Linked DNA regions of Candidatus Vesicomyosocius sp. SY067_SCS001. Each later gene encodes a partner of the first gene's protein in a complex. Links are inferred from orthologs where the notes say so. Each region holds a gene or a part of one and is shown on either strand. Other genes may lie near its edges.

What was found.
Region 2: the proteins of ssb (region 1) and sbcB are in contact, whole or in part, in a crystal structure (PDB 3C94), measured with the Escherichia coli proteins. The link is inferred for Candidatus Vesicomyosocius sp. SY067_SCS001 from one-to-one orthologs.

The regions. Positions count from the first base shown.
Region 1 is NZ_CP054877.1:481,933-493,593, forward strand. Bases 8,342-11,153 are described here. They hold ssb (single-stranded DNA-binding protein), read right to left. Parts: upstream 10,091-11,153; coding sequence 9,593-10,090; downstream 8,342-9,592. Other genes in these bases: metH (methionine synthase), read right to left, coding at 8,342-8,926; HUW60_RS02350 (hypothetical protein), read left to right, coding at 9,117-9,512; HUW60_RS02360 (MFS transporter), read right to left, coding at 10,124-11,153. In the rest of the region: HUW60_RS02320 (ABC-F family ATPase), read left to right, coding at 686-2,296; HUW60_RS02325 (riboflavin synthase), read left to right, coding at 2,430-3,017; ribBA (bifunctional 3,4-dihydroxy-2-butanone-4-phosphate synthase/GTP cyclohydrolase II), read left to right, coding at 3,020-4,093; ribH (6,7-dimethyl-8-ribityllumazine synthase), read left to right, coding at 4,105-4,608; transcription antitermination factor NusB, read left to right, coding at 4,611-5,036; more of metH, read right to left, coding at 5,273-8,341; more of HUW60_RS02360, read right to left, coding at 11,154-11,281; HUW60_RS02365 (outer membrane protein assembly factor BamD), read right to left, coding at 11,300-11,661. UniProt on the Escherichia coli protein: Plays an important role in DNA replication, recombination and repair. Binds to ssDNA and to an array of partner proteins to recruit them to their sites of action during DNA metabolism. Acts as a sliding platform that migrates on DNA via reptation.
Region 2 is NZ_CP054877.1:884,742-902,698, reverse strand. Bases 11,457-14,316 are described here. They hold sbcB (exodeoxyribonuclease I), read right to left. Parts: upstream 13,668-14,316; coding sequence 12,246-13,667; downstream 11,457-12,245. Other genes in these bases: HUW60_RS04275 (cold-shock protein), read right to left, coding at 13,918-14,121; nth (endonuclease III), read right to left, coding at 11,544-12,176. In the rest of the region: HUW60_RS04360 (dihydrolipoyllysine-residue acetyltransferase), read right to left, coding at 1-188; HUW60_RS04355 (ABC transporter ATP-binding protein), read left to right, coding at 299-1,213; HUW60_RS04350 (ABC transporter permease), read left to right, coding at 1,216-1,965; HUW60_RS04345 (hypothetical protein), read right to left, coding at 2,043-2,297; ppk2 (polyphosphate kinase 2), read right to left, coding at 2,294-3,205; glycerol-3-phosphate 1-O-acyltransferase PlsY, read right to left, coding at 3,313-3,903; folB (dihydroneopterin aldolase), read left to right, coding at 3,958-4,311; folK (2-amino-4-hydroxy-6-hydroxymethyldihydropteridine diphosphokinase), read left to right, coding at 4,292-4,786; HUW60_RS04320 (thiol:disulfide interchange protein DsbA/DsbL), read left to right, coding at 4,789-5,406; thiD (bifunctional hydroxymethylpyrimidine kinase/phosphomethylpyrimidine kinase), read left to right, coding at 5,399-6,151; hisC (histidinol-phosphate transaminase), read left to right, coding at 6,148-7,221; HUW60_RS04305 (Nif3-like dinuclear metal center hexameric protein), read left to right, coding at 7,222-7,962; HUW60_RS04300 (aspartate-semialdehyde dehydrogenase), read left to right, coding at 8,577-9,599; imidazoleglycerol-phosphate dehydratase HisB, read left to right, coding at 9,828-10,406; imidazole glycerol phosphate synthase subunit HisH, read left to right, coding at 10,413-11,027; HUW60_RS04270 (DEAD/DEAH box helicase), read right to left, coding at 14,936-16,762; and 2 more genes. UniProt on the Escherichia coli protein: Degrades single-stranded DNA (ssDNA) in a highly processive manner.

The DNA.
Region 1 (11,661 bases):
TATTTACACCAACTATGAATAATTGTTTTTAAATTAGTCACACCTCACACACCTGTGCCCAGTTAAATAGTATAAGCAAATATAGAGGTAATAAAAGTCGCACATAAGTCTGATACTAGTAGTAGACCCCCAATAATGATAAGCGTTTTAATAAATCTTATATTGAATTTTTTAAATCTTTTTCTTGTTTAACTAAAAATCCTACCATGAATAAAATTATTTCAAAAGACTGAAGTTTAAATAACATAAATTTATTACAAACACGTTTAACCTTTGACAGTTTTTTTCGATAAATTATAGGAAAAACACCAATCAGTAAGTATATCAATGTAATAATAAAAAATAATTTTTGTAAAAATACAAAGAAAATTTTATTGTAATGTAACTAACACTTAAGCCCCTAAAATAATAAAAATAACTTATTTTATAAGATATCCATAACTAAAAGAATATCCGTTAGTATGTATAAAACATAGTATCCAAATAAAGATAAACAATGTTAAAACAGGAAAAAGTAGATTTTATCGATAATTAAACTATTCTTATCAAAGATAAGTTCCTAACAATTAATTATTTTATTGAATTATATTCACCAAGGTGAGATTTATAATTCTATTAGTTGGGCTTTTTTATTACTATTATGGGATAATATTCTTTTTTCGTTTGTAAAAATAAAAATAAGTTTATGATTTCTACTGCCAATATTACTATGCAGTTTGGTGAAAAACCTTTATTTGAAAATATTTCTATTAAATTTCAGGACGGTAATCGTTATGGTTTAATTGGTGCGAATGGCTGCGGTAAATCAACTTTTATGAGAATCTTAACAGGTGAACTTATTCCTAGTAATGGCACAGTTCATATTAGCGATGGAGAGCGTTTAGGTATTCTTCGCCAGGATCAATTTTCTTTTGAAAATTTTAGCGTAATTGATACTGTGATTATGGGACATCATGAGCTATGGATAATTAAAAAAGAAAGAGATAGAATTTATGCCCTACCTGAAATGAGCGAAGAGGATGGTATAAAGGTTGCAGAGCTTGAAATGAAATTTTCAGAAATGGATGGTTATATGGCTGAATCTTCTGCTAGTGAATTATTATTAGGTTTAGATTTTCCAGAAGAGCAACATTATGGTTTAATGAATAAAATTGCACCAGGTTGGAAATTACGTATTTTATTAGCTCAAGCATTATTTTTAGATCCAGATATTTTATTACTTGATGAACCTACAAATAATTTAGATATTGACTCAATCCGTTGGTTAGAAGATGTGTTAAAGGAACGAAAGGCAACAATGATAATTATCTCTCATGATAGACATTTTTTAAATGGTGTATGTACACATATGTCTGATTTAGACTATGGTGCACTTAGTACCTTTCCTGGCAATTACGATCATTTTATGATTGCGTCAACTGCTATTCAAGAAAAAATGCAAGCTGACAATGCTAAAAAAGAAGTTAAAATTAAAAATCTAAAGCACTTTGTATCTCGCTTTTCAGCTAATGCCTCTAAATCTAAACAAGCTACTTCAAGGTTAAAACAATTAGATAAGATCACATTAGATGATATTAAACCCTCTTCAAGAGTAAGTCCATATATTATATTTAACCAAGAAAAAAAGATACATAGAAATATATTAGAGGTTGAAAACCTATCTAAGAGCTTTAATCCCAAAGGAGATAATGAAAAGGATGGTAAGATTGAAGTTTTAAAAAATATTAACTTCTTGTTTGAAGCAGGTGATCGAATTGCGGTTATTGGCCAAAATGGTATTGGAAAAACTACGTTGTTACGAACTTTAGTTGGTGAAATAAAGCCTGACAAAGGTAAGATTAAGTGGAGTGAAAATATTAATATTGGTTATTATGCACAAGACCATAGTAAAGAATTTGAAATTGATATGAGCGTACTTGATTGGATGAGTCAATTTAAAAGTGAAAAAGATGATATACAAGCAATGCGTGCAGTGCTAGGAAAAATGTTATTTGGTAAAAAAAATATTGGAAAAAGTGTTACAACACTTTCTGGTGGTGAAAAAGGCAGGATGTTATTTGGTAAACTCATGCTACAGAAACCCAATATATTGGTAATGGATGAGCCTACCAATCATCTTGATATAGACTCAATTGAAGCACTTAATTTAGCATTGGATAATTATAAAGGTAGTTTAATATTCGTTAGTCATGATAGGGAGTTTGTTTCTTCACTTTCTACTAAGGTATTAGAACTTAAAAAAGATGGCATGCATTATTATTCTGGTAATTATGAGGATTATTTAGTTAGTAAATAATAAAATAAACTCTTAGAGCTTTTTAATTTAATTTTTAAAAAAGATAAACGTGTTACTTTAATATTGATTTGATTGTTTATTAATGTTATTTAGTGTAAATAAAAGTTTTTATTTTAACCAAAAAAATAAGTAAATGTTTACAGGTATTATTCAAGCTATTGGCAAAATTAAAAGTATTGAACTAGGTTCATTTTGCTTTCAAGCGAAGAAATCATTTTTTGATGAAGTAAAAATTGGTGATAGCATTGCCGTGAATGGCGTGTGCTTAACTACTATTAAAATAGATAATGATTATTTTAAAGTCGATCTTTCAGAAGAAACTCTTAGGTGCACAAATTTTAGCCATTTAGGTGTTGATAGTTTGGTCAATCTTGAAAAAACATTAAAACTTAATAAAGGCATTGATGGACATTTAGTTAGTGGGCATGTTGATGGTATTATTAAGGTTGTTGGACGATGTATTGAAGGTAAATCAACACGTTTTAAAATGATAACACCTAAGAATTTGATAAAATATATCACTAAGAAAGGTTCTGTTTGTATTAATGGAGTTAGTTTAACAGTTAATAATATTAATGACTGTGTATTGGATATTAATATTATCCCATATACTCTAAAAACTACAACATTGGGTGAGTTAGAAATAAATAGCAAGGCTAACCTTGAGGTTGATATTATCGCTAGACATATTGAGCAATTATTATTTTTTGAAAAAAAATAGTTATGAAATCTACCATTAAAGAAATTTTAAAAGATTATAGCCAAGGCAAAATGATTATCCTCATGGATGATGAAGACCGTGAGAATGAAGGTGATTTAATCATCCCTGCTGAAACTGTTACTAAAGAAGATATTAACTTCATGGCGACTCATGGTCGTGGTTTAATTTGTTTAACATTAACACAGGAACGTTGTAAGCAACTTAATTTACCACTTATGGTTGCACAAAACAATGATTCGAATGGTACTAATTTTACTGTTTCAATTGAAGCAATAAAAGGCGTAACCACAGGCATTTCAGCAGCAGACAGAGCTAAAACAATATTAGATGCTGTGGCAAAAGATGCCAAGCCTGATGATATTGTACAACCAGGACATATTTTCCCGCTTATGGCACAACCAGGTGGGGTTTTAATTCGTGCAGGACATACTGAGGCAGGATGTGATTTAGCTCGTATTGCAGGATTTGAACCAGCTAGTGTGATTGTTGAAATTCTAAATGAAGATGGTTCAATGGCACGACGTAATGATTTAGAAATATTTTCTAAAAAACACAATATTAAGTTAGGCACGATTGAAAACTTAATCTCTTATCGAGTTGAAAATGAAAAAACTATCGAGCGTATTAACGAACGTGAATTTAAAACCGAATTTGCCATTTTTAGACTAATTTCATTTTTTGATAGTATTCACAATGAAACTCATTTAGCCTTGATTAAAGGTGAAATTAATGGTAATACTGACACGTACGTACGTGTACATATGGAAGATACTTTTAAGGATGTATTAAGAGAAAAATCAAATAGTTTTAGCGTTGATGCTGTATTAAAGCATATTGCTAAGTCAGACAGTGGTGTTTTATTGTTACTTAGAATGCAAACTAACCAAAGTATTTTAGAAAATATTGACAACGTCAATGGTGATATTCATGATGATATTAAAACTTATGGTGTTGGTGCTCAGATTTTATCTGATCTTGGGGTTAAAAGAATGAAAATATTAGGTAATCCTAGAAAGCTTTATGGCTTAAAAGGCTTTGGTTTAGAAGTGACTGAATATATAGATACTAATAAGTAAGGGAAACAATAATGGAATTTAAATTTAATAAAGACGGTAGTAGAGATTTTCTTTCAAAGAAAAGAATTGCCATTATTGTGGGTTATTTTTACCAAGATATTTGTGATAATCTATTATTAGCTGCACAAGAAACTTTAATCAAATATGGTATTAATGATAATAATATCAATGTATTTTATGCTCCTGGCGCATTTGAAATTCCACTATTAGCTAAAAAATTAGCAAGTCAACAAATAAATGGTAAAAACTTATACAATGGTATTGTAGCTTTAGGTGCTGTGATTAATGGTGAAACTCCTCATTTTAAGTTTATTTGTAATGAATGCGCTCGAGGTGTATCAAATGTTTCTTATCAGTATGAAATTCCAACCACTTTTGGTGTTATTACTACAAATAACATGGAGCAAACTATTGCTAGAGCTGGTGGTTATAAGGGAAATAAAGGCGAAGAAGCAACTATGGCGATGATTATAATGCTTTATTTAATGCAACAAGCAGATACCCAATCTTTTTAACTATGCCCTTTAAAACTCCAAAGCAACGTACCCGCGAACGTGTGATACAAGCATTATATCAATATCTAGTGTCAGGTGGTGAAGTATTTCAAATTGAACAACAATTTCTAAACCAAAAACAAGGCAAAATTTCAAAAGTTTTCTTTTCAAATTTATTTATCAATATCCTTAAAAATAGATTTGTATTAGATGAGCTAATTACATCTAGCATTAGTCGGGGAACTGAAGAGCTAGGATCTGTTGAACATTCTATTTTATATCTAGGTACTTTTGAACTTAAATTTAACTCAGAAGTGCCTTATAAAGTCGTAATTAATGAATCACTTGTATTGGCAAAATTATATGGCGCAGAAGGTTCATATAAACTTATTAACGTTTCGTTAGATAAATTAGCACGAATGCTTAGAAAAATTGAATTAATCAACTAAAAATAAATCTAGATATATATTTTATAATCATAAGTTTTTGTTTTTTACTAACCAAAAGATTTATTGTATTTGACAAAATTGCTTGATTAAAATTTGCAAGTAATTTATATATTTACTTAAATAATTTAACTATTTTGGTGATTTTAATAATATCTAGAATAGCACGCTTTAACATGGGTTTGTTTAAGTAGTTAGAAACTTTAAACAATTAATGTTTAATTTTTTTGTAAGTATTCCTATTCTAAATTAGGTGATAGTAATTTTTCTGCTTGTTCTAACGAAATACTTTTACGTTTAGCGTAATTATTTAATTGTGATTGATTGATTTTTGCCACGCCAAAGTATCTAGCATCAGGGTTTGCAAAATACCAACCGCTAACGCTAGCAGTTGGTAGCATTGCATACGAGCTGGTTAATATCATGCCAGTGTTATTTTTAACGTCAAGTAGTGTCCAGAGTTTTTCTTTTTCGCTATGTTCAGGACAAGATGGATAGCCAGGAGCAGGGCGAATACCATCAAATTTTTCTTGGATAAGTTGATTGTTATCAAATCTCTCAAAACTATAACCCCAAAGATTGGTACGTAATTTAAAGTGCATAAGTTCGGTAAAAGCTTCTGCTAGACGGTCAGCTATGGCTTTAATCATGATTGAATTATAATCGTCGTGGTCAGCTTTAAATGTAGTAATTAATAATTCAATATTAATACCGGTAGTAACAGCGAAGGCACCCATATAATCATTGATGCCGCTATCTTTTGAAGCAATAAAATCACTTAAACAAAAGTTTGGAGTGTTGCCTTTTTTGTCTAATTGTTGACGTAGATGGTTAAGGGTTATTATAACTTCGTTATTTTTATCATACAACTCAATGTCTTCATTGATACTATTAGCTGGGAAAATGCCGATAACGGCATTAGCCGTAAGTAGTTTTTCATTAATTACTTTTTTAAATAAAACCTTAGCATCATTAAATAGTGTACTAGCAGATTCACCTACAATCTTATCCGTTAATATATTAGGAAATTTACCGGTTAATTCCCAAGTTTGGAAAAATGGTACCCAGTCAATAAATTTGAAAATTTCAGCTAAATCATAATCTTTAAAAACATGAATACCTAATTTTTTAGGTTTAATAATAGAGTTAAAAGAAATATTAGGTCTATTAGCTCTAGCTTTTTCTAGAGAAATAAGTCTACTTTTACCTTTATTGATACGACGCTTACGTATATTTTCATACTCGATCTTTGTATCATTTAAAAGTTTCTGCTTAAGGGTTTTTGAGAGTAGGGCAGTTGCTACGCCAACGGATTTAGAAGCGTCTTTTACATAAAAAACTCCATGGTTATATTCTGGCTCAATTTTTACGGCTGTATGTGCTTTAGAAGTGGTAGCACCACCAATCATTAAGGGCAAATTAAGACCTTGACGAGTCATTTCTCTAGCAACAAACACCATTTCATCTAGTGAAGGTGTGATTAGCCCTGATAAACCAATAATATCTACATTCTCTTTTCTAGCAGTTTCAAGTATGGTTTCGATAGGTACCATTACACCTAGATCAATAATTTTATAATTATTACAAGAAAGTACCACACTAACAATATTTTTACCAATATCGTGTACATCTCCTTTAACCGTTGCCATTAAAATTTTGGCTTGTGAGCTGGGGACACAATTTTCTTTTTCAGCTTCTAAGAATGGATCTAAGTAAGCTACTGATTTTTTCATAACTCGAGCTGATTTCACCACTTGAGGCAAGAACATTTTTCCATCACTAAATAAATCACCTACTACATTCATACCACTCATAAGTGGGCCTTCAATGACTAGAATAGGACGACCTAATTTATCAAATGCCTCTTGAGTATCTTTATTAATGTATGTAGTAATACCCTTGACTAAAGCATGTTCTAGGCGTTTTTCTACTGCCCATGTGCGCCATTTTAGATCTTGTTTATTATTTTTTTGCTCGAATGTGTTAGAAAATTTTGAGGCTATATCAACTAAACGTTCGCCTGCTTGTTTGTTGATATTTAATACAACATCTTCAACAGCTTTTTTAAGTTCTGGGTGAATATCATTATAAACCATTAATTGCCCTGCATTAACGATACCCATAGTCATGCCTGCTTTTACAGTATGATATAAAAAGACTGAATGAATCGCTTCACGTACGGTATTGTTACCTCTAAATGAAAATGATACATTGGATACTCCTCCAGATATTTTAGCGTAAGGTAGATTTTTTTTAATGGCGCGCGTGGCTTCAATAAAATCTATCCCATAATTATTGTGTTCTTCAATACCTGTTGCTATCGCAAAAATATTAGGGTCAAAAATAATATCTTCTGGTGGAAAATTAACATTATTAACTAAAATATGATAGGCTTTTGTACAGATTTCAATTTTTCGAGATTGTGTGTCTGCTTGACCAGATTCATCAAATGCCATAACGATAATTGCTGCACCATAGCGTTTGCATAGACGGGCATATTGTATAAACTTAGCCTTACCTTCTTTGAGTGAAATAGAGTTGACAATAGATTTCCCTTGCGTGCATTTAAGTCCAGCTTCGATAATCTCCCATTTAGAAGAGTCTACTATTAATGGAACTTTAGCAATATCAGGTTCTGAGGCGATTAGATTCATAAAGCGGATCATAGCAGTTTTACCATCAAGCATACCTTCGTCCATATTGATATCAATCATTTGTGCGCCTTCCTCTACTTGTGTGCGGCAAATATCCAGCGCCTTTTCATATTCTTGGTTAAGAATAAGACGTTTAAATTTAGCTGAACCTGTAATATTAGCGCGCTCACCAATATTTACAAAAAGTGAATCGTTACCAATATTAAAAGCTTCAAGCGCTGATAAGCGACATTCTAGTTTAATAGTAGGAATCTTTCTAGGAGGTATCCTACTAATTGAGTCAGCAATTGCTTTAATATGATCAGGAGTTGATCCGCAACAACCCCCTAATATATTTACCAAACCTGATCTTGCCCATTCACTAACTTGTTCACTCATGGTTATAGCATTTAAATCATATTCTCCAAATTCATTGGGTAGTCCAGCGTTTGGATGAGCTGATACATAGGTATCAGCTACGCGTGACATTTCAGCTATGTATTGGCGTAATAAATCAGGTCCTAGTGCACAATTAAGCCCAATAGAGATTGGTTTAGCGTGGCGCAATGAGTTATAAAAAGCCTCAGTCATTTGTCCAGATAGAGTACGACCAGAAGCATCAGTAATGGTACCAGAAATCATAATGGGTAACTCAATCCCGTCGTCTTCAAAAACCTGTTTAATCGCAAAGATAGCAGCTTTGGCATTGAGTGTATCAAAAATGGTTTCAATTAAAATAATATCTACCCCACCTTTAATCAAGCCACGGGCGGATTCTATATAAACATCAACTAACTCGTCAAAGGTAATATTTCTAAATCCAGGATCATTTACATCTGGTGATAGAGAGCAAGTGCGTGAAGTTGGACCAATAACACCAGCAACAAATCTTGGTTTTTTAGCACTTGAAAATTCATCTGTTGCTTGACGTGCAATTTTAGCACTTTCAAGGTTAATTTCATAGGCCAATTCTTCCATTTTATAATCAGACATAGAAGTTCGAGTAGCATTAAAAGTATTAGTTTCAATAATATCAGCCCCGACTCTTAAATAATCTTTATGAATATTCTTGATAATCTGAGGCTGAGTAAGTGAGAGTAAATCATTATTACCTTGAACTAATATATGCCAATTTTTAAAACGATCGCCACGATACTCTTTCTCGGTTAATTTGTGTTGTTGAATCATGGTTCCCATAGCACCATCAAGTACTAAAATTCTTTTATCTAAAAGGGATTTTAATATCTGTTTTATATTCATATTTAGCATTATACAAGTATATAACAAGTTCTAATTTACAATAAATGGAAAGGTTATAGTGAATAAAATATTATAATTATCTTGAATTTTTATTCATGTAATCAATATTTTTTAAGTGTTAGTTTTATTTAGGTGTTAATATATTATTATGTTATAATATACTTTAATTTTATTAAATGGAGATGTAACAATGAAAAGTTTTTTTACAATAGTATTATTGACATTTACTATAAGTGTGAATGCATTTTGGAGTGGTAATAACTCTCCTTGGGGAAATGGGTATAACCACCATAATAGTTATGGTTACCAAGAAGATAACGGTATATTTGGCTATAACCCGTATGATTTTTGGGATCCTCGTTGGTATGCAGAAGAAATGGGTAATATGTTTGATGAATTCGATGATAATGGTTGGAACAACAACTATAATGGCTATGGACGTAATGGCTATGGACGTAATGGCTATGGACGTAATGGCTATGGACGTAATGGCTATGGTTTTGCTCCAAATGGTTATGTAAATACCCCATGGGGGCCTGGTGTTGCACCTAAAGTTACTAAACCAGTAGTACCAACAGTTAAGTAATATCAAATTATGATTAATAAAAAACCAGCACTAGTGCTGGTTTTTTATTGCTTTATTGTCGAGCCTTATATCCCCTTTTCCTAAAAAGGAATGTCATCATCAAATTCAGAATTTTCAACAGGTGTGATAGGGTCTGATATTGGCAGTACTGTCTTTTGTTGTGATGCAAATGTAGAAGAAGGGGATGATTGTTGAGGTTGGAGCGTATTATTCATATCATCAGTATTATCGTGGCGACTATCTAACATTTGTAATGTGCCATTAAAGCCAGATACAACTATTTCAGTTATATAACGATCAGCACCAGTTTTGTCTTGCCATTTTCGAGTTTTTAATTTACCTTCAATGTAAATTTTAGAACCTTTGTGTAGATATTGACTAGCAATATCAGCTAATTTTCCAAATAAATTAACTCTATGCCACTCAGTGCTATCAACTTTTTGCCCTGTATTCTTGTCTATCCATCTTTCATTAGTTGCAACGGATAAATTAGCTATTGATCTACCATCAGAGGTATATTTTAATTCTATATCTTGACCTACATTACCTATTAAAATTACTTTGTTGATTCCTAACATTTTTTTTGCTCCAATTAATTTTTTGCTGTTTGTTTAACGGGGTGTTTTTTGCTTTGTTGTAAGGATGATTATCCACCAAATAATTGCAATAAATGTAGTAAATAAGAATACACTATTTAGATTAAATATGTTGTAAATACGTCCACCAGAAATCCCGCCAACGAATACACCTAAGAATTGTGATGTAGAATACAATCCCATAGCCAATCCACGTTTATCAGCGCTTGCACCTGAGGCTATGAGTGAAGGTAAAATAGCTTCTAATGCATTAAAAGCAATAAAAAATAAAGTTAGGAAGATCAAAAATGAAGTGTATGTAAGTTGTGTTTGATAAAACAAAATTTGGCTAATAATCAATAATGTAATAGCGCTTAAGAACACAGGCTTAATTTTTTTATGTTTGGAAGCTAAGATTACCATTGGTAACATACCAATAAAAGATAACATGATAATAGGTAGATATATTTGCCAACTATCTTTAATGTCAATAATATTATTTTCTTCTAAAACAATTGGCATGGCGATAAAAGCACAAGTTAAAATTAAATGTAGTGCAAAAATACTAAAATCTAGTCGTAGTAAATCAATATTTAGTACTTTTTTAATGTTTACAATTGATAAAGTATATTGTTCTTTAGGTTTAATGTCTGGCATGGTACTAACAATAATCAAAGCAATAATAGAAAGCAAAGCAATAATCCAAAATAAGCCAGAGATACCTAATTTAGCACTAATAATAGGGCCTAGTAATAAGGCTAGCATAAAGGCTATGCCTATTTGTACACCCACAAAAGCATTGGCTTTAGAACGTTGATTATCGCTAATAAAATCTGCTAAAAATGCCATCAGTACTGCTGAAATAGCACCTGAACCCTGCAAGGCTCTACCAATAACAATTCCTATGATATCTGTTGAATTAGCAACCACAATACTACCAATAAAAAAGATAATAAGACCAATATTTATCATGGATTTTCTACCATACTTGTCTGACAAATAACCAAATGGAATTTGTAATAATGCTTGAGTTAAGCCATAAATACCAATAGCTAAACCTATTAAGTAAGGTGTAGTATTGGTGTATTTACTGGCATAGACTGAAAATATAGGAAAAATCATAAACAAGCCTAACATACGTGTGGCCATGATTAAAGAAATTTTAAACGTGAAAACTCTTTCTTGTTTATTCATCGGAGTAGGTTAATAACCTTAGTTCTTCAAAGAATAATAGGGTGTATACCAAGGGTAATTTTTTTCTAGTACTCGACGTGTATCTTTTGCTAGTGTACCTGCGTTAATAGCATCATAATTGATTGCCATTAAATGTAGTGCTGCAGGAACTGAGGGCGTATTTTGATATTTCTCAACAATAAACTTAGTCCGGTTAATAGCAGCAATATTGGCCCCTTTCTTGGTGTAATAAATAGCTATGAACAACTCATGTCTTGATAAAATATTTCTAAGTACAACTATACGTGTTATAGCGTCTTCACTATACTTAGTTTTTGGAAATTTATCAATCAATGCTAGATAGTAGTTAAAGGCGTTACGTACTGAATTAACTCCACGTT
Region 2 (17,957 bases), 400 kb from region 1 along the record:
ATATTGACTTCAATTTTCGTAATAATACCTGTAAAAGGGCTTGGAATTTCCATAGAAGATTTGTCTTTTTCCAAGGTTACTATACTATCATTCGTGTTTATTTTGTCTCCAATATTTACTAAAATCTCAATTACTTCAACTTCATAAAAATCACCAATATCAGGTAGTACTATATTTTTTATGTTCATCATAAGTTCTGTATGTTTTGGGAAATAATTTAAAGTGGGTAATTATCGCAAAAATAGCTAATAAAAGGGGATAAATGTTAAAATGTTTTGATTTTTATTCTAAACTCATTATGTCTACTGCATTACTCATTAAAGGTTTAAAAAAGACTTATGCTAATCAATTAGAAGCATTAAAAGGTATTGATCTTTGTGTTGATCATGGTGATTTTTATGCATTGTTAGGCAGTAATGGTGCAGGAAAGACAACAGTTATTGGTATTATTTGCGGGTTACTTAATAAAACTTCAGGTAGTATTAAGGTATTAGGTTTTAATCAAAGTAGTCATGTTAATCAGGTGAAAAAATTAATTGGATTAATGCCGCAAGAATTTAATTTTAATCCTTTTGAACCTATTGAGGAAATTTTGATTAATCAAGCAGGTTATTATGGCATTGCTAAGTCAAAAGCTAAAATTCAAGCTGAGTTTCTACTCAAAGAGGTAGATCTTTGGGAAAAACGTTTTGATATGGCTAAATCATTATCAGGTGGTATGAAGAGACGTTTAATGTTAGCAAGGGCTCTCATTCATCAACCCAAGATATTAATTCTTGATGAACCTACCGCAGGTGTTGATGTTAAAATACGCCATTCAATATGGCGTTTTTTGAGTAAACTTAATCGCCAAGGTATGACCATTATTCTAACTACACATTATCTTGGAGAGGCTGAGTTACTTTGTCGTAATGTTGCTATTCTAAATAAAGGCAAAGTGATTAAGCAAACTAGTATGAAGGCATTATTGTCACAAGTTGACCAACAAGTGCTGATTTTAGAAAGCTTAGCTCAATTACCTCAGACTATAACAAGTGATAGGTTTAAATGCGAACGTTTAGATGATCATTCATTACAAGTTGTATTGAATTCAGATGTTAGCATTACCAGTGTGTTATATAATTTAGATATACAAGGTGTTAGTGTGGACTATATTCATAGCGCTCAAAATCGTTTAGAAACTTTATTTTTATACTTAACTAACAAGGAGTAATGATGTGGATTTCTTATAAAACTATTGTTATTAAGGAAATTTTAAGATTTTCTCGTATTTGGGTACAAACTATTTTTCCACCTATTATCACTACGTCACTATATTTATTAATTTTTGGCGGTTTAATGGGCAAGCGTATTGGTGATATGCAAGGTGTGGATTATTTACATTATATAATTCCTGGGGTGATTTTAATGACGGTGATTACTAACTCTTATACTAATACAGTAACATCGTTTTTTTTAGCAAAATTTAATCATAGCATTGAAGAATTATTAGTAGCACCTGTGTCTTATTGGGTTATTTTATTAGGTTATGTATCTGGTGGTGTATCGCGAGGCTTTGCAGTTGGATTGGGGGTTTCTATTGCTATGAGTTTTTTTATTGACTTTGAAATAAATAATATGCTAATTGTGTTTATTATTTTTTTATTTACCTCAATCTTATTCTCATTAGCAGGATTTATTAACGCTATTTTTGCCCAATCGTTTGATGATATATCTATTGTTCCTACTTTTATTCTTATGCCTATGACTTATCTTGGCGGTATATTTTATAATGTAGAAATACTACCACAATTTTGGCAAAATATATCTAAATTTAATCCTATTTATTATATGGTTGATAGTTTTAGATTTGGGTTTTTAGGCGTTAGTACTTCTGAGTTTTGGGTTTCAATTTTAGTCTTATTGAGTATAATTATTGTATTGTCAATAATTGCATTTTGTCTATTAAAAAAATGTGAATATTAAAACTTAATGTATTACATAGCTATTATTTAAAAGAAAAATTACTAAAAATATTATGATAAACTAGTTAAGAACTGGAATTATTTTAAAGATTTTTTTTTCTTTGCTTTTTTTACTTTCTTTTTAGAAAAATACTCTATTTTCTTGTCGTTGTTTTTTTTACTTTTTTTGATTTTTTTAGCTAATTTTCTATACTGTACATCTAACTCTTTTCTTAATTTTACTATTTTATTAACAGATTTTTGAGCTTTTTCAGTCGCAATTAAGGCTTCAATTTCTGCCTTTCTTGCAATTTGTATAGCATCTTTTAATTGTTGTTTTTTATTTGATATCAAATATTCTCCTTATTTTTATATAAATTACTCACACTTCCAATAATTTTTGAATCAGGCTTAAAAACTATTTTACTATCTTTATTAGGATAATCTAGATAGTAAAGAAAATGCCTAATACAATTAATTCTTGCACGTTTTTTATCATCTGATTTTACAACAATCCAAGATGAATCAGCGGTATTGGTGTAAAAAAACATATCTTTTCTAGCTTTGGTATATTGTTCCCATTTTGTTAATGATTGTAAATCAATTTCACTTAACTTCCATCTTTTTAATGGGTCATTTTTACGTAGATGAAATCGCCTTAACTGCTCTTGATGACTAACAGAAAACCAGTACTTAGAAAGCATAAAGCCGTCATTAACTAGCATACGTTCCAGTAAAGGTGCTTGCCGCATAAATTCCAGATATTCTGAGTTTTTACAAAAGCCCATAACACGTTCTACACCAGCTCTATTATACCAAGATCGGTCAAATAGCACCATTTCTCCATTTGTAGGAAAATGTTTAATGTAGCGTTGAAAATACCATTGCCCTAGTTCTACTCTTGATGGTTTTTCTAAAGCAATAACACGTGCAGCACGAGGATTAAGGTGCTCCATAAAACGCTTAATTGTACCGCCCTTTCCAGCTGCATCACGGCCTTCAAATAATAAGATAATTTTTTTATTGTAATTTTTAATCCAGTCTTGTGCTTTTAGTAACTCTGTTTGTAATAAATATTTTTCATTTTCGTATTCTTCAACGTGCATCTTTTTAGCATAAGGGTAATCTCCTGCTATTTCTGATAAGCTTAACAACGCATTGCCAGACATGACATTATTTTTATGCATAACATATTTGTTATTTTGTAATTTTTTTATCTTGTTTTTAGCATCTTTTTTACTAAATTTTTTCCTTATTAACATAGTATTGTAACGTTTAAATTTAAATAAATTTATTATTATAATATTATATATCTAATAATGAAGATATGGTTTTTTGTTTTAATGAGTAAATGTTAAGATTTTAAGTGTTATTTGATTTTATTTTCTTGATTATTGAATAGTCTTTTAATATTGCTTTTATGAGTGTAAAAAATCCATATACATATTGAGATAATGACATAAGTAGCAATCAAATTATTAGTAATTAGATAGAAATAAACTGGCGTGAGTGTGGTAGCTACTAGTGTTGATAATGATGATATTTTTAGTACTTTTGCCACAAAAATCCAAGTGATTATAAAGCTCAGTCCAGTAGGATAACTAAGGGCAAGTAAAGCACCTAGGAAGGTTGCAACTCCTTTTCCGCCTTTAAAACTAAAGAAGATGGGGTGTATATGACCTAAAAATGCTGCGAAGATAATCCAAGTAATATTAAGTGTATCTAAGGTTAAGTAGTGGGCAATTAATACTGGAATCATACCTTTAAGCCCATCTCCAATGAGTGTGATGACAGCTGCTTTTTTCCCGCCTATTCTAAGTATATTTGTAGCGCCTGGATTGTTTGATCCTTGAGTTCTAGGATCAGGTAGATTAAGTATTTTACAGATAATAATGGCTGTTGAAATTGAACCAATTAGATAACTAAGGATAATAATAGTAAAGAATAACTCAGGTAACATAATGTTTCTTTTGGTTTAATTGGATTAATAATTTTATCTGCTTAAAATTTTATAATGGATATTATATTTATACAAGGATTAAAAATTGATACAGTTATTGGTATTTATGATTGGGAGCGAAAAATTCGTCAAGATATTGTGTTAGATATTGAAATGTCGGCTAATATTAAAGCTGCTAGTAAAACCGATCATATTAATCAAGCCTTAGATTACAAGGCAGTATCAAAACGATTAATTGATTTTGTTCAGTGCAGTGAATTTCGATTGGTTGAAACTTTGGCTGAAAGAATTACTCAAATTGTATTGAAAGAATTTAAAGTTACTTGGATAAAACTTACCTTGAATAAAGGCGAGGTATTGACAGGTGCTCAAGGAGTAGGTATTGTTATTGAACGTAGTAATGGCTAATATTCATATTAATATTGGTTCAAACCAAAATCGTAGGGAAAATCTATCCAAGGCGATTTATGCTATTAAAGTAATGTTTAAGAATACTATTTTTTCTAAGGTTTATGAGTCTAGAGCATTTGGTTTTAAAGGTGATAATTTTTATAATGTTGGTATTAATGCGACCACTAATTTAATAATTGTTGAGGTGGTCAATATATTACATGACATTGAAGAAACTCTTGGTAGGGATAGGGAGGCGTCAAAATTTTCATCCCGTTCAATTGATCTTGATTTAACTTTATATGATGCAGTTATTGATCAAAATTACAACTTACCAAGAGATGATATTTTAAAATATAATTTTGTTCTTATGCCATTGGCAGAGTTAAACCCAAATTTAGTTCATCCACAACAACATCAAACTTATACTCAGTTACAGGCAACTATGGGTGGATTAAAATCGTATAATATTAGCATCTTAAATATGGAATAATTATGAAAAAGATATTATTTATTTTACTTATTGCATTTTCTAGTTTTGTATTTTCGAAAGATTATGAAGCTGGTATAGATTATATAGTGCTTAATAAACCTGTTAAAACTATCACGGGTGATAAAATTGAAGTGCGTGAGTTATTTTGGTACTACTGCATACATTGTTATAATCTTGAACCACTTATAAATAGTTGGCTTAAAACCAAACCTAGTAATGTTGAATTTGTACGCCAAACAGCTATTTTTTCTAAGCGCTGGTTAAATGGTGCAATTTTTTATTTTGTGTTAGAAGAGTTAGACTTAGTTGAAAAATTGCATGAGGAGTTATTTGATGTAATTCATGTAAATAATAAACGTTTTAATTCTAAAGAGAGTTTTGTTGATTGGGTGGCAAGTTTTGGTGTTAATAAAAATAAGATAGTAGCAGCATTGAACTCTTTTAATGTGAAAATTAAAGTAAATAGATCTAAGTTGAGTACACTTAAATATAAGATTACAGGCGTACCAGCTATTATTATTAATGGTAAATACTTGACCGATGCAACATATGCAGGTTCGCATATTAATATGCTTAAAGTGGTAGATTTTTTAATCAAAAAAGAAAGTAAGTTTGAATAATGCAGTTTTAGTTTTATCAGGACTTGACCCTTGTGGAGGTGCAGGATTAGTTGCTGATATTGAAAGTATCAATCAATTTGGCGTAACACCCCTGGTTATTATTACCAACCTTACTGTACAAAATACAGCGTCAGTTGAGAATTTAATTGAGGTGGATTGCAATTTTATTATCCAACAATTTGAGTGTTTACAAGTTGATGTTGATTTTAAAGTGGTAAAGATAGGTTTATTATCTTCAATTCAGCAAATTAGAACTATTGCTAAGTTGGTTAAAAATAAAATTATAGTGCTTGATCCAATTGTGAAATCTAGTAGTGATTTTGATTTTTTAGATAGTGTTTTAATTGATTCTTTAAAACATCAATTATTGCCAATGGTAACAGTTATTACGCCTAATTTAACAGAATTACAAATTTTGGCGGGCGAACAGGATGAGCAAAAAGCTATTAAGAAACTTTCTTATAATTGGATTTTACTCACAAAAACTGACTCATCTGATGATGTGATTGAACATTGTTTGTATCACTACGGAACACTCATTCAAAGTTTCTCTTATCAAAAGCTACCAGGTAGTTATCATGGTTCTGGTTGTACACTTTCAAGCGCAATGAGTGCATTAATTGCATTGGGTTTGGATATTGAGATTGCAAGCAAGCAAGCATTAGACTATACATATCAAACTTTGTTAAATGCTAAAAGTATTGGTAAAATGCAAATGCATCCAAATAGACAAAAACCATTATGAGCTTTATCAATAATTGGTTGAGATCTGATATTAAGATGATCCATGCTTATTATGTGCCAATTTCTTCTAATATGGTAAAAATGGATGCTATGGAATCTCCATTTTCTTTATCTGACGAACTAACAGATCAATATTTAACCTATTTAGTTGATGCACAGCTTAATCGCTATCCAAGCCCTAGTTCAGATAAATTGAATCAAACACTTAGATTGTTGATGAATATTCCTAAAGAATTTGGTGTATTACTAGGTAATGGTTCGGATGAACTAATTCAATTATTAGCTTTGGCATGTGATACTGGAGATACTGTTTTAAGTGTTGAGCCTAGTTTTGTGATGTATGAAATGATTACAAAATTTACACGTCTTAATTATCAGAGTGTTTTATTAACAGATGATTTTGAGATTGACGATGATACTATGCAAAAAGCAATAAAAACTTATAATCCTAAATTAATTTTTATTGCTTATCCAAATAATCCAACAGGCAATACGTTTAATCGAGAAATTATTGAGCATATTATTAGCTCAACTAAGGCAATGGTTGTGCTTGATGAAGCTTATTATGCATATACAACAGATAGTTTTTTAACCGATATTGCCAAGTATCCAAATTTAGTTTTACTTAGAACAGTTTCTAAAATAGGTTTTGCTGGTTTACGTTTAGGCTTGTTAATTGCTACGCAAGATACAGTAAATCAATTAAATAAATTACGTTTACCTTATAATATAAATATTTTAACTCAAGTTAGTGCTAATTTTCTTTTACAAGAAAAAAATACTATTAATGCTAATGTTAGTGTTATTCTTGCTCAACGTCAGTTATTGTTTGATGCACTTGTTAAAATAAATGTTTTAAAAGTTTATCCGTCACAAACAAACTTTATTTTATTTAAAGCTCCTAATACAAATATTTTGTTCGATTTTTTGAAAGAAAATGGCGTTCTAATTAAAAATTTAAGTCTAAAAAAGAAATTAATTAATTGTTTACGTGTAACGATTGGCACTGAAGAACAAAATCAAAAATTCATTAATATTGTAAAAAAATTCTATATCTTACAAAGGGTGTAAATGATTGATAATAAAATCCTATCTGAATATTGTCATGATTATCTTGATGTAGATATATTTGATGATTATTGTCCAAATGGTTTGCAAATTGAAGGGCGTCAACAAATTAGAAAAATCATTGCTGGTGTTAGTGTTAATCAGGATTTAATTGAAAGAGTAATTGATGAAAAAGCTGACGCTCTATTTGTTCATCATGGATTGTTTTGGCAAAATGAAAGCTTAGTAATTACCGGCATTAAAAAAAATCGCATCAAGATTTTACTAGAGAAAAATATTAATCTATTTGCTTATCATCTTCCTTTGGATGCTCACCTTATAGTTGGTAATAATATTCAACTAGCAATGCATCTTAATATTGTTAATCCAACTCCTATTAGAGATACTTTGGTTTGGCAAGGTGAAGTTAAATTATCACTTATTGAGATGTCTCAAGTAGTACAAGATATTACACAACGTATACCTTTAGTATTTGGTAATCTTAACCAACAAATTAAAAAAATTGCATGGTGTACTGGTGGTGCTCAAAGCTATATTAAACATGCAATTAATATTGGCGCTGATTGTTTTATTACTGGAGAAATATCAGAACAAACCCCAGCTATCGCCAAAGAGAACAATATTGCTTTTATATCTGCGGGTCATTATGCTACTGAACGTTATGGAGTGCAAGCCTTATGTCAACACTTGAGTGAAAAATTTAACGTTAAATATCAATTTATTGATATTTATAATATCGTATGAAAAATAAGTTTTAAAGTAAGAACTAAAATCAAATTTATTTAAATTTATCAAAAATTTAAATGGTATTTATTATTAGTGTATCGTCATACTACTCGTTTATTTTAGTTTTTAGCATAGGGGCTAAAACATATTTTATGTATGCTATACATAATGATTTTTTGATGTTGGTATTTGTTTTATTATGAAGGAGTATTGAAATTGTTATATTTCCATAGTGTTGATTTTTATAAGCATTATGCTTATGTATTATTAATGTTTTTATGGTTATATCCCTGTTCTAAGTATTAATTTTTAATTATATTTAATGTTATCTCTTTTTGGATTTTGGCGGAAAATTTATATTTATATTAACATTAGTCAAATAATATTTATACAGGAAAGTTGTAAAGCAATGTAGTTGCTTAGTGTCAAATTCAACTTTAACAAAAATATTTTTAATGTTAGATGCGTAACCATAGTTTCCTTTTATGAAAGTAAGTCTTTTAAATTGACAAAATATAAAGTTCACTATCTTGAATAGTGAGATAAAATAAAAATAACCTGCTTTTGACGAATAAAATATTGATTAAAACTCAAGTATAATACTATTTATATAACTTATAAATTATAATTTTATGAATAAAAAGTATGATGTTGCTGTTGTTGGTGCAACAGGTGTAGTGGGAGAGATGATTCTTTCTATTTTAGAACAGCGAAATTTTCAAATTAATAGTTTATATCCTTTAGCGAGTGCTAATTCTACTGGTAAAAAAGTATTTTGTCAGGGTAAAAGTTGGATGGTGCAAGATTTAAATAACTTTGATTTTTCACAAGTGCAAATTAGTTTGTTTTCAGCTGGAGGTAGTATTTCTAAAAAATATGCACCAATTGCAGCTGATTCAGGGTGTATTGTGATTGATAATACGGCGTATTTTCGCCGTGATAAGGATATTCCATTGGTTATACCAGAAGTAAATCCTCATGCGATTATAGATTATACAAAACGTAATATTATTTCGAATCCTAATTGTTCAACCATTCAAATGTTAGTAGCACTTAAGCCGATCTATGATGCAGTAGGGATTAAGCGTATTAATGTTGCTACTTATCAGGCGGTATCTGGTTCTGGCAAGGAGGCAATTACTGAACTAACAGATCAAACAGTTAAATTATTAAATGGCCAAGAGATTGATATTAAGGTTTATCCAAAGCAAATTGCGTTTAATGTTATTCCACATATTGATGTTTTTCAAGACAATGGTTATACCAGGGAAGAAATGAAAATGGTATGGGAGACTCAAAAGATTTTTGAAGATGAAACTATCTTAGTCAATCCAACAGCAGTTCGTGTGCCAGTTATTTATGGCCATTCCGAGGCAATTAATATTGAAACTAGAAGAAAAATTACTGCAGCTGAAGCTACTAAGATTCTATCAGAAGCAAAGGGTGTGACAGTTATGGATAAGCGTGAAGATGGTGGGTATGCTACGCCATTTGTTGAGGCAACTAATCATGATGATACGTTTGTAGGCCGTATTCGTGAGGATATTTCTCATGAAAAAGCTCTAAATTTGTGGGTAGTTTCTGATAATATTCGTAAGGGTGCGGCGCTTAATACCGTGCAGATTGCTGAAATTTTAGTTGAGGAGTATTTATAAATCTTGATATCATAAAAACTATTTATTAAAAGTTTTTGCCAATTATTTTGTTTATACCTTAGGAGTAATTTGATTGTTTTATGCAAGTGTTATTGGTATTTTGATTATGTTGGTTATTACCAAAATTATTAGTTTTATAATTGTTTTAGCTTTATCCCTTTATATTGTTATGGTAATTATTTTTGTCAATAGTTATAATAAAGAATTATTTTAATTTGCAGAATAAATATGATTAAAGTATCTAGAAAAACCAATGAAACTGACATTATTGTTGAGTTAAATTTATATGGGATGGGTAATGCAAGTATAGATACTGGTGTTCCATTTTTAGATCACATGCTGGATCAAGTTGCACGGCATGGATTAATGGATTTAACTATTAAATGCGATGGTGATATACAAATTGATGATCATCATAGTGTTGAAGATATTGGTATTACATTAGGACAAGCCTTTGCTCAAGCAGTAGGTGATAAAAAAGGCCTTATACGTTATGGCCATTCTTACGTGCCGTTGGATGAATCTTTGTCGCGAGTTGTATTGGACCTTTCTGGTCGTCCTAGTCTAAATTTGAATGTAAGTTTTACACGTGCTATGATTGGCACCTTTGATGTTGACTTGATTTCAGAATTTTTTCAAGGATTTGTTAATCATTCTTTAGTTACATTGCATATTGATAATATTAAAGGAATTAATTCCCATCATCAGGCTGAAACCATCTTTAAAGCATTTGGCAGGGCATTACGTGTGGCAATAACAGAAGATGAACGTCAAGAAGGTATTCCTTCAACCAAAGGATTACTTTAAGTATTCGTGCAAAGTATTGCAATTATTGATTATGGTATGGGCAACATACGCAGTGTGAAAAAAGCACTTACATATGTTGCTCCTAATGATAATGTATTTATAACTAATAATACTGATTTAATTATGGAGGCTGATCGCATTGTTTTTCCAGGTCAAGGAGCAATAGGTGCTTGTATAAAAGCATTGGTAAAATATAAATTAATTAACGTGATTAAGCATTGCGTTAGTGAGAAGCCATTTTTGGGTATCTGTTTAGGTTTACAACTCTTATTTGATTTTAGTGCGGAAAATGGGGGTACCGATGGCTTATCTATTGTAGAAGGTAATGTTGTAAAGTTTTCTAATAATCTTAAAGTACCACATATGGGTTGGAATACAGTTAAACAAACAATAGAACATCCACTTTGGCATAATATTGATGATAATACACGTTTTTATAGTGTACATAGTTACTATGTAGAACAAAATAGCAACAATGTAGTTGCTGGGTTGACTAGTTATGGAGTTGATTTCACTTGTGCTATTGCTCAAGATAAACTGTTTGCAGTACAGTTTCATCCTGAGAAATCACAATATGATGGGTTGCAGTTACTTAGTAATTTTGTCAATTGGCGAATTTAGTAATTTTTTTGTTAAAGGATTTATTTTATTTAATTTTATGAATTATCTAGATCAACAATAAGCTGATTTTTCTCATTTGTAAAAATCTAAAACCAACTTTTATTTTGAATGGCATTTGTTAGTGAAAAAGCATAAATTAGATTAATCAATTTTTACATAGATAAAATTTAGCTTATTTTTTGTAAATCTTGTTTTCTGTAGATGCTTTTTATCTAAATAAAAAGATTCAAGTAAAGTCAATATAATCAGGATTATTTATTACTAGATTATAAATTTTTATAATGATTGTTAGTCTAAAACAAAAAAATAGTTATTGGTAATTTGATGAAGTTTAGTAAACTAAGTGCTTATTTATAATTAGTGAATTTAGAACTATCTTTTAAAAGATAAAAGTAGATTACACATGTAAATATTATTTATGTTATTTGAGTTTCTAATTGGTTGAACCGCTGCTTGTTTAAGGATTAAGAGATTTTTGCTATTGTGTTCTATCTTGAACATGGAATATTTAAAAAATTATAAGTTTTTTTCTTCGTATTCACAAAGATCAAGCAAGATACACTCTGTGCATAATGGAGATCGAGCTTTACAGGTATAACGTCCATGTAGAATCATTAAATGGTGTGCAGGTACTCGGTATTCATTAGGGATGAATTTAACCAATTTTTTTTCTACTTCTAATACAGTTTTACCACTTGCAATAGCAGTGCGGTTGGCTACACGATAAATATGTGTATCCACTGCAATAGTAGGATGGCCAAAGGCAGTATTAAGAACAACATTAGCAGTCTTACGACCAACACCAGGTAGTGCTTCTAGTTCTTTACGAGTTTTTGGGACGCTCGAGTTGTATTTTTCAATCAGAATTTTACAAGCTTGTATAATATGTTTGGCTTTTGAGTTAAATAAGCCAATAGTTCTTATTGTATCTCGAAGTGTATTTTCCCCTAGTTTAGAAATAGTTTTAGGTGTATTGGCAATTGGAAATAATTTGTCAGTTACCTTGTTGACACTTTTATCGGTTGCTTGGGCAGACAATGTTACGGCCACTAATAGTTCAAATGGTGTTGAATAGTTTAATTCTGTGGTTGGATTTGGTATCTTTTTAAGCAACCTTCCAAATATCTTTGTGCGTGTCTCGGCGTTCATTTTTTCTTTGCCTATTTTTTTTCTTAATGCTAAACATTATACCTTATATTTAAATCTAATGAAAATACCCTAAAAGAACGACTTGCTATAAGTTTCAAGTTGTTTCCATAATTTTTCTTGATTTGGGTGTTGTTTCCTGATTATGTTAATTCGTGTTAGATAATCATCAATGGTTATATATCCATTTATACCTGTTTGGACTCTTTCTTGTACAGTTTTGAACCATTCTTCTTTTTCGTTTTCAGTTAGAACGTCTGGATAGTTCCTAGCTTTGAAGTGCATTAGTAATTTTGAGAGTCTCTCGTCTTTAAATTTTGGATGAAAGTTTTTTAATTTATTAGTAGATAAAGTTTGGATTTGATTGCAAAGATGTTTATCTTTATTGTCGTTAATAAAATCATCATATAATGCTTGATCAACATCAGAACTTTGTGGACGTTGTTGATCATTTCTGTATAAATCTTGTACAACTTTGCTAATTACAATCTGATTTTCTTTAATAAATTCAAGTCGTTGAAGACAAGTACTCATATCAATTTTCAATTGTTTAATAATTCTTGACTCAAGTTTATAAACATTAGGAATAAACATTGGACTTTTATTAAAAATTAGTTCTTTAATTTGTAGTCCTTTCATTTCTTTTGATAATGCAGATTGATTATTTTTAGTAAACATTAGAGTTTTAAGTCTTTTAATGTTAAGTTCTAGTAAAATACAGGGATCCTGATCAAGGTTAAATACAAAGACTCGATCATGATATGAATGATAAGCAAGAGCAACTGATAAACGTGTACAAGAAAGAGTAGTAGGATATATTCCTGAGGTGTATAACATCGGTTCAAATAGTTTGATTTTTTCCTTAATTGTTTTCTTCTTTCTTAAACTAAATGCATAATCAAATAATTGTGGTTGTGTTTTTTTGATGATTTTTGCTATTGCAATAGTAGCATATACATCAGCTAAAGCGTTATGTGCATTTGTATGCTCAATGTCATTAGCCAGTGATAATTTATCTAATTTAAATATTACCTTATTTTGTTCATCATAAACCCATTTAAGGCTTGTGTCTTTTTTAAGTGCATAACATAAGCGTACAACGTCTAATATATCCCAGCGAGTATTACCATTTTTCCAATGCCAAGTATAAGGGTCTATAAAATTACGATACAATGTGTGACGAGTGAATTCATCATCAAAACGAATTGAATTGTAACCTACAATACAGGTATTTGGAGTTGAAAGTTGAGCATGAATTTTTCTAATAAATTTATGCTCAATCATTCCTTTTTGCTCACATAATTGTGGGCTAATACCAGTTATAAGACAGGTTTCAGGTGATAGTAAGCAATCATTGGTGGGTTTGCAGTAAAACATCTGTTCATTTATAATGTTAAAATTCTCATCAGTCCTGATACCAGCAAATTGAGAGATTCTATCTATTTTGGGAGAAATTCCAAAAGTTTCGTAGTCATACCAATAAAATGTTTTCATAAGTACACTAGTTTAGTGTATTAGTTGTTTACGAATAGATTTCTTATGTTTTAATCTTAGTAAAAATCGTCTATTATATCTAATTTCCGAATATCTTTAAGATAAGGTATCAATATTGATTTTTTATTATTAATATCTTTGACTATTTTAATATTTAAAATAGTCAACATATAATTATATGTTGTTTGTAACAGTAAATAGTAGTAATCCCAGTGATTAAACTGGGATTACTACTTAAATATGCAGTAATTTACTTTGGAAAGACATTAACAGCTTGTGGGCCTTTTTCACCATCTTCTAAGTCGAATTCCACTTCTTGACCTTCTTCTAATGATTTATAGCCATCGCCTTGAATAGCGCGAAAGTGAACGAATACGTCTCCGCCACTTTCTTGTTCAATAAAACCAAACCCTTTTTTTGCGTCAAACCATTTGACTTTTCCTGTTGTAGACATTGTGTTCTCCTATAAGTTAAAAATTACCGAAAAAATAGACCACCTTTATAGAGTACGAAAACCGACAATGAATCAATCAACAACATAGATATAAATAGTAGCTGCAACCCAAAACTAATTTTTTATAATGAGCATATTCTTTACAGCACTTTTTATTTTAGCATATATTTTTGCTATTATAGAATAATATTTATTCAAAATAAGTATTTGTCAGGTTATTAAAGTTTTATATTTTATTTTCTTGTGAAAACGCATAATAAGTTTGTGATTTTTAGTTAAAAAATTTAATCTGATAACTTATTTAATATAATTTATCAGAAAATATATTAAATAATAAGTTTTAAGTCTAACTAATTTTAGTAGACTAAAAGCCTAGGACTTTCTATAGTGTTAATATATGTATAATGAATAATACAATGATTATTAATATATATTATAGAGAATAAAGATATCTTTTAACATGTCTTATTTGATAAGACATGTTGCTGTAAAGCTAATAATGATCGTATATGAAATAAAATTAATTATTTCATATAATAATAGCGATAAGATAAATTCTAGTGATGAAAGTGATCGTGGGTGGTAAAAATTCAACATCGTTTGGTTTATTGTGATGACTAATGGCGTCATAATTATGATGTATAAGTAGCTTTGATTGTTTCTTCTGAAATAAAGTATAATGTCAGTGTCAGTAATAATTACAGTATTTTAGTTAATTCTAAAGATGAAACACGCTTAAAGAAAGATTCTCATTAATAAATTCAAACTAAATTAAAATTAGGAAAAACGCGTCAATTTCATTACATTTTAAATCTTAATATGATAATCTTGGTTTTCTACTGTGTTTATCATATCTTTTGTTTTTACTGTGATAGTTTTTATTATTACGTTGGTTATTGTTTTTGCTCTTGGATAATTTCCCAGGACTAAAGTTACGTTTTTCTGTTCGTCCTACAATTGTATCTTTGTTATTTTTTTCAGTGAGTTCTACAATATTTAAGCGTTTACCACAAACTATAGTTTTTTGTAAAATTCCAAATACTTCATTTGGTATTTTAGCCGGTAAGTCAATAGTTGAGAAATGATCAAAAATTTGAATTGATCCAATATATTCATTATCCATATTGATCTTATTTGCGATAGCACTTAAAATATTACTTATTTTAATATTATTATTATTACCCACTTCAATTTTATAGCGACACATTGGTATTTTCGGAAATTTTTTTAGTGGCTTAGCTTTTATGGGGATTATTATTTTTTCTTTGGGTGTTTGATTGGATACAAAGTTTGACTCCTTCTCTGATAATAGTAATGGTTCATTGCCTTGTGCAATATATGCCAAGGCAGAAGAAATTTGTGAGATTTCAATCTTTGGATTTTCTTGTTGGAATTCCCCGACTAATTTTTTAAATATTTCTAAGTTTTGATTGCTAATAGTTTGTATTATATTTTGTTTGAATGTTTCAATTCGTTTGGCGTTAATAATTTTTACGCTAGGTAGTTCAATAGGGGTTATTTTTTGTCGAGTAACATGTTCAATAGTACTAAGCATACGTCTTTCACGGTTTGATACGAATAAAATCGCTTCACCTTTTCGACCTGCACGTCCTGTTCTGCCAATACGATGTACATAAGATTCAGCATCTTGAGGGATATCGTAATTGACCACGTGAGAAATGCGTTCTACATCTAAACCACGGGCAGCAATATCGGTAGCAATTAGGATGTCAATTTTTCCCTGTTTGTAGTTATTAATAATACGTTCCCTTTGATTTTGTTGAATATCTCCATTAATTGCATCTGCTGAAAAACCCCGGTCAGATAGTTTTTCTGTTAATTCTACAGTGAGTGTTTTGGTTCGAACAAAAATAATCATTGCATCAAATACGGTCACTTCAAGAATACGAGTTAATGCTTCTAGCTTTTTTGATAAGCCGCCAACCATACAGTATTTTTGGGTTATAGTGGTTGCTGTTTCTGTCTTTGTTTTTATTTTAATAATTTTTGGTTGGTTTAAAAATTGTTTAGCTATCTTTTTGATAACATTTGGCATAGTAGCAGAAAAAAGGGCAATTTGTCGTTGTTCTGGAATGCGTTTCATTATCCATTTAATATCGTCAATAAATCCCATTTTAAGCATTTCATCGGCTTCATCTAGTACGAAGGATTTGAGATTGTCTAGTTTTAAAGTTTTTTTCTCAATATGATCCATTACTCGACCAGGTGTTCCAACAACAGCATGTACACCACGTTTTAGAGGACGTAGTTGAATATCATAAGATTGCCCTCCGTAAATAGGTAATACGTGAAAACCTTTCATACCTTGTGCATAGGTTTGTACTGCTTCTGATACTTGAATGGCAAGTTCACGGGTAGGTGCTAAGATTAATAATTGTGGTGCATTAATGTCTAAGTTAATTTTGTCAAGTAACGGGAGGACGAATGCTGCTGTTTTCCCTGTTCCTGTCTGGGCTTGCCCGATAATATCTTTGTTATTTAATAAGTGAGTTATGCATTGTTCTTGAATTGGGGAAGGAGTTTCATAGCCAATAGAGTCTAATACATCTAAAATAGTATTAGATAATCCTAAACGTTCAAATTTGGACGGTGATTTTTGGTCAGATTTATTTTCAGACATGTGATTTATAAGACAAATGAAGATCAGAATTATACCTAATTTAGGTATAATTTTAACGAACTATATTAATTTTTAATTATATTTATAATTACTAAATAATAAAATATTACTTATTAGCTGCGTTACTTGAATGATTCTATATGTTACGCTAGTATCAGTGGTGTTAAACTATGTCGTTATAGTTGCATTTATTCACTTTACTGATGTAGTACAATACTAATTATTAACTGCAAATATTGGTCATATTAAAAGCAAAGAACCTTTATTAAGGCATAAATATGGATGTTATTACAATTGTAATAACATAAGTGAAGAGTAGTTAATGAGTTATATTTGAGTGAATTATTTGATGTAATAAGTGCCCGTATTCATGTTAATTTTTTCTATGTTTGAGTATCGTATATTGTATAGGAAAGGTAAACATAGAAAACGCTGTTTTAACTATTTTTGTGGATTTTGGATTTATTGCATAGAATAAATTAACTGGGTTTAGTTGTTTTAAACAGTTCATCTAGTGATGTGATTAATTATATTAGTAAATATAGATAAACATTTAAAGTTCAAAATGATTATAATAATTCATTTATTTTACATGAATTATAGATAGGATTATGAAAACATTTAGCGCTAAAGCACACGAAGTCAAAAGAGATTGGTTACTCATTGATGCTGATGGTCAAACCTTAGGTCGTTTAGCAACTAAAATTGCTTTTCGTCTTCGTGGCAAACATAAACCTGAATATACACCACATACGGATATTGGTGATTATATTGTTGTCATTAATGCCTCAAAAATTAAGGTAACAGGTAATAAATTTGAAGACAAAATATATTATCACCATACAGGATATGTTGGTAACTTAAAATCAATAGCGTTCAAAGACTTACAGACCAAAAATCCAGAGATAATTATCAATAAAGCGGTGAGGGGTATGTTGCCAAAAGGTCCTTTAGGAAGAGATATGTTTAAAAAAATGAAAGTTTTTGTAAACAGTGAGCACACACACGGTGCACAACAACCTAAAGTATTAGATATTTAAGGTGAAAAACATTATGGTAAAAACAGAAATTTATTATGCAACAGGTAGAAGAAAAACATCAGTAGCTCGTGTTTATATGAGTAAAGGAAAAGGTGTTTTTATAGTTAATAAACGTCCAATGAATGAATATTTTGGACGTGAAACTTCTTCAATGA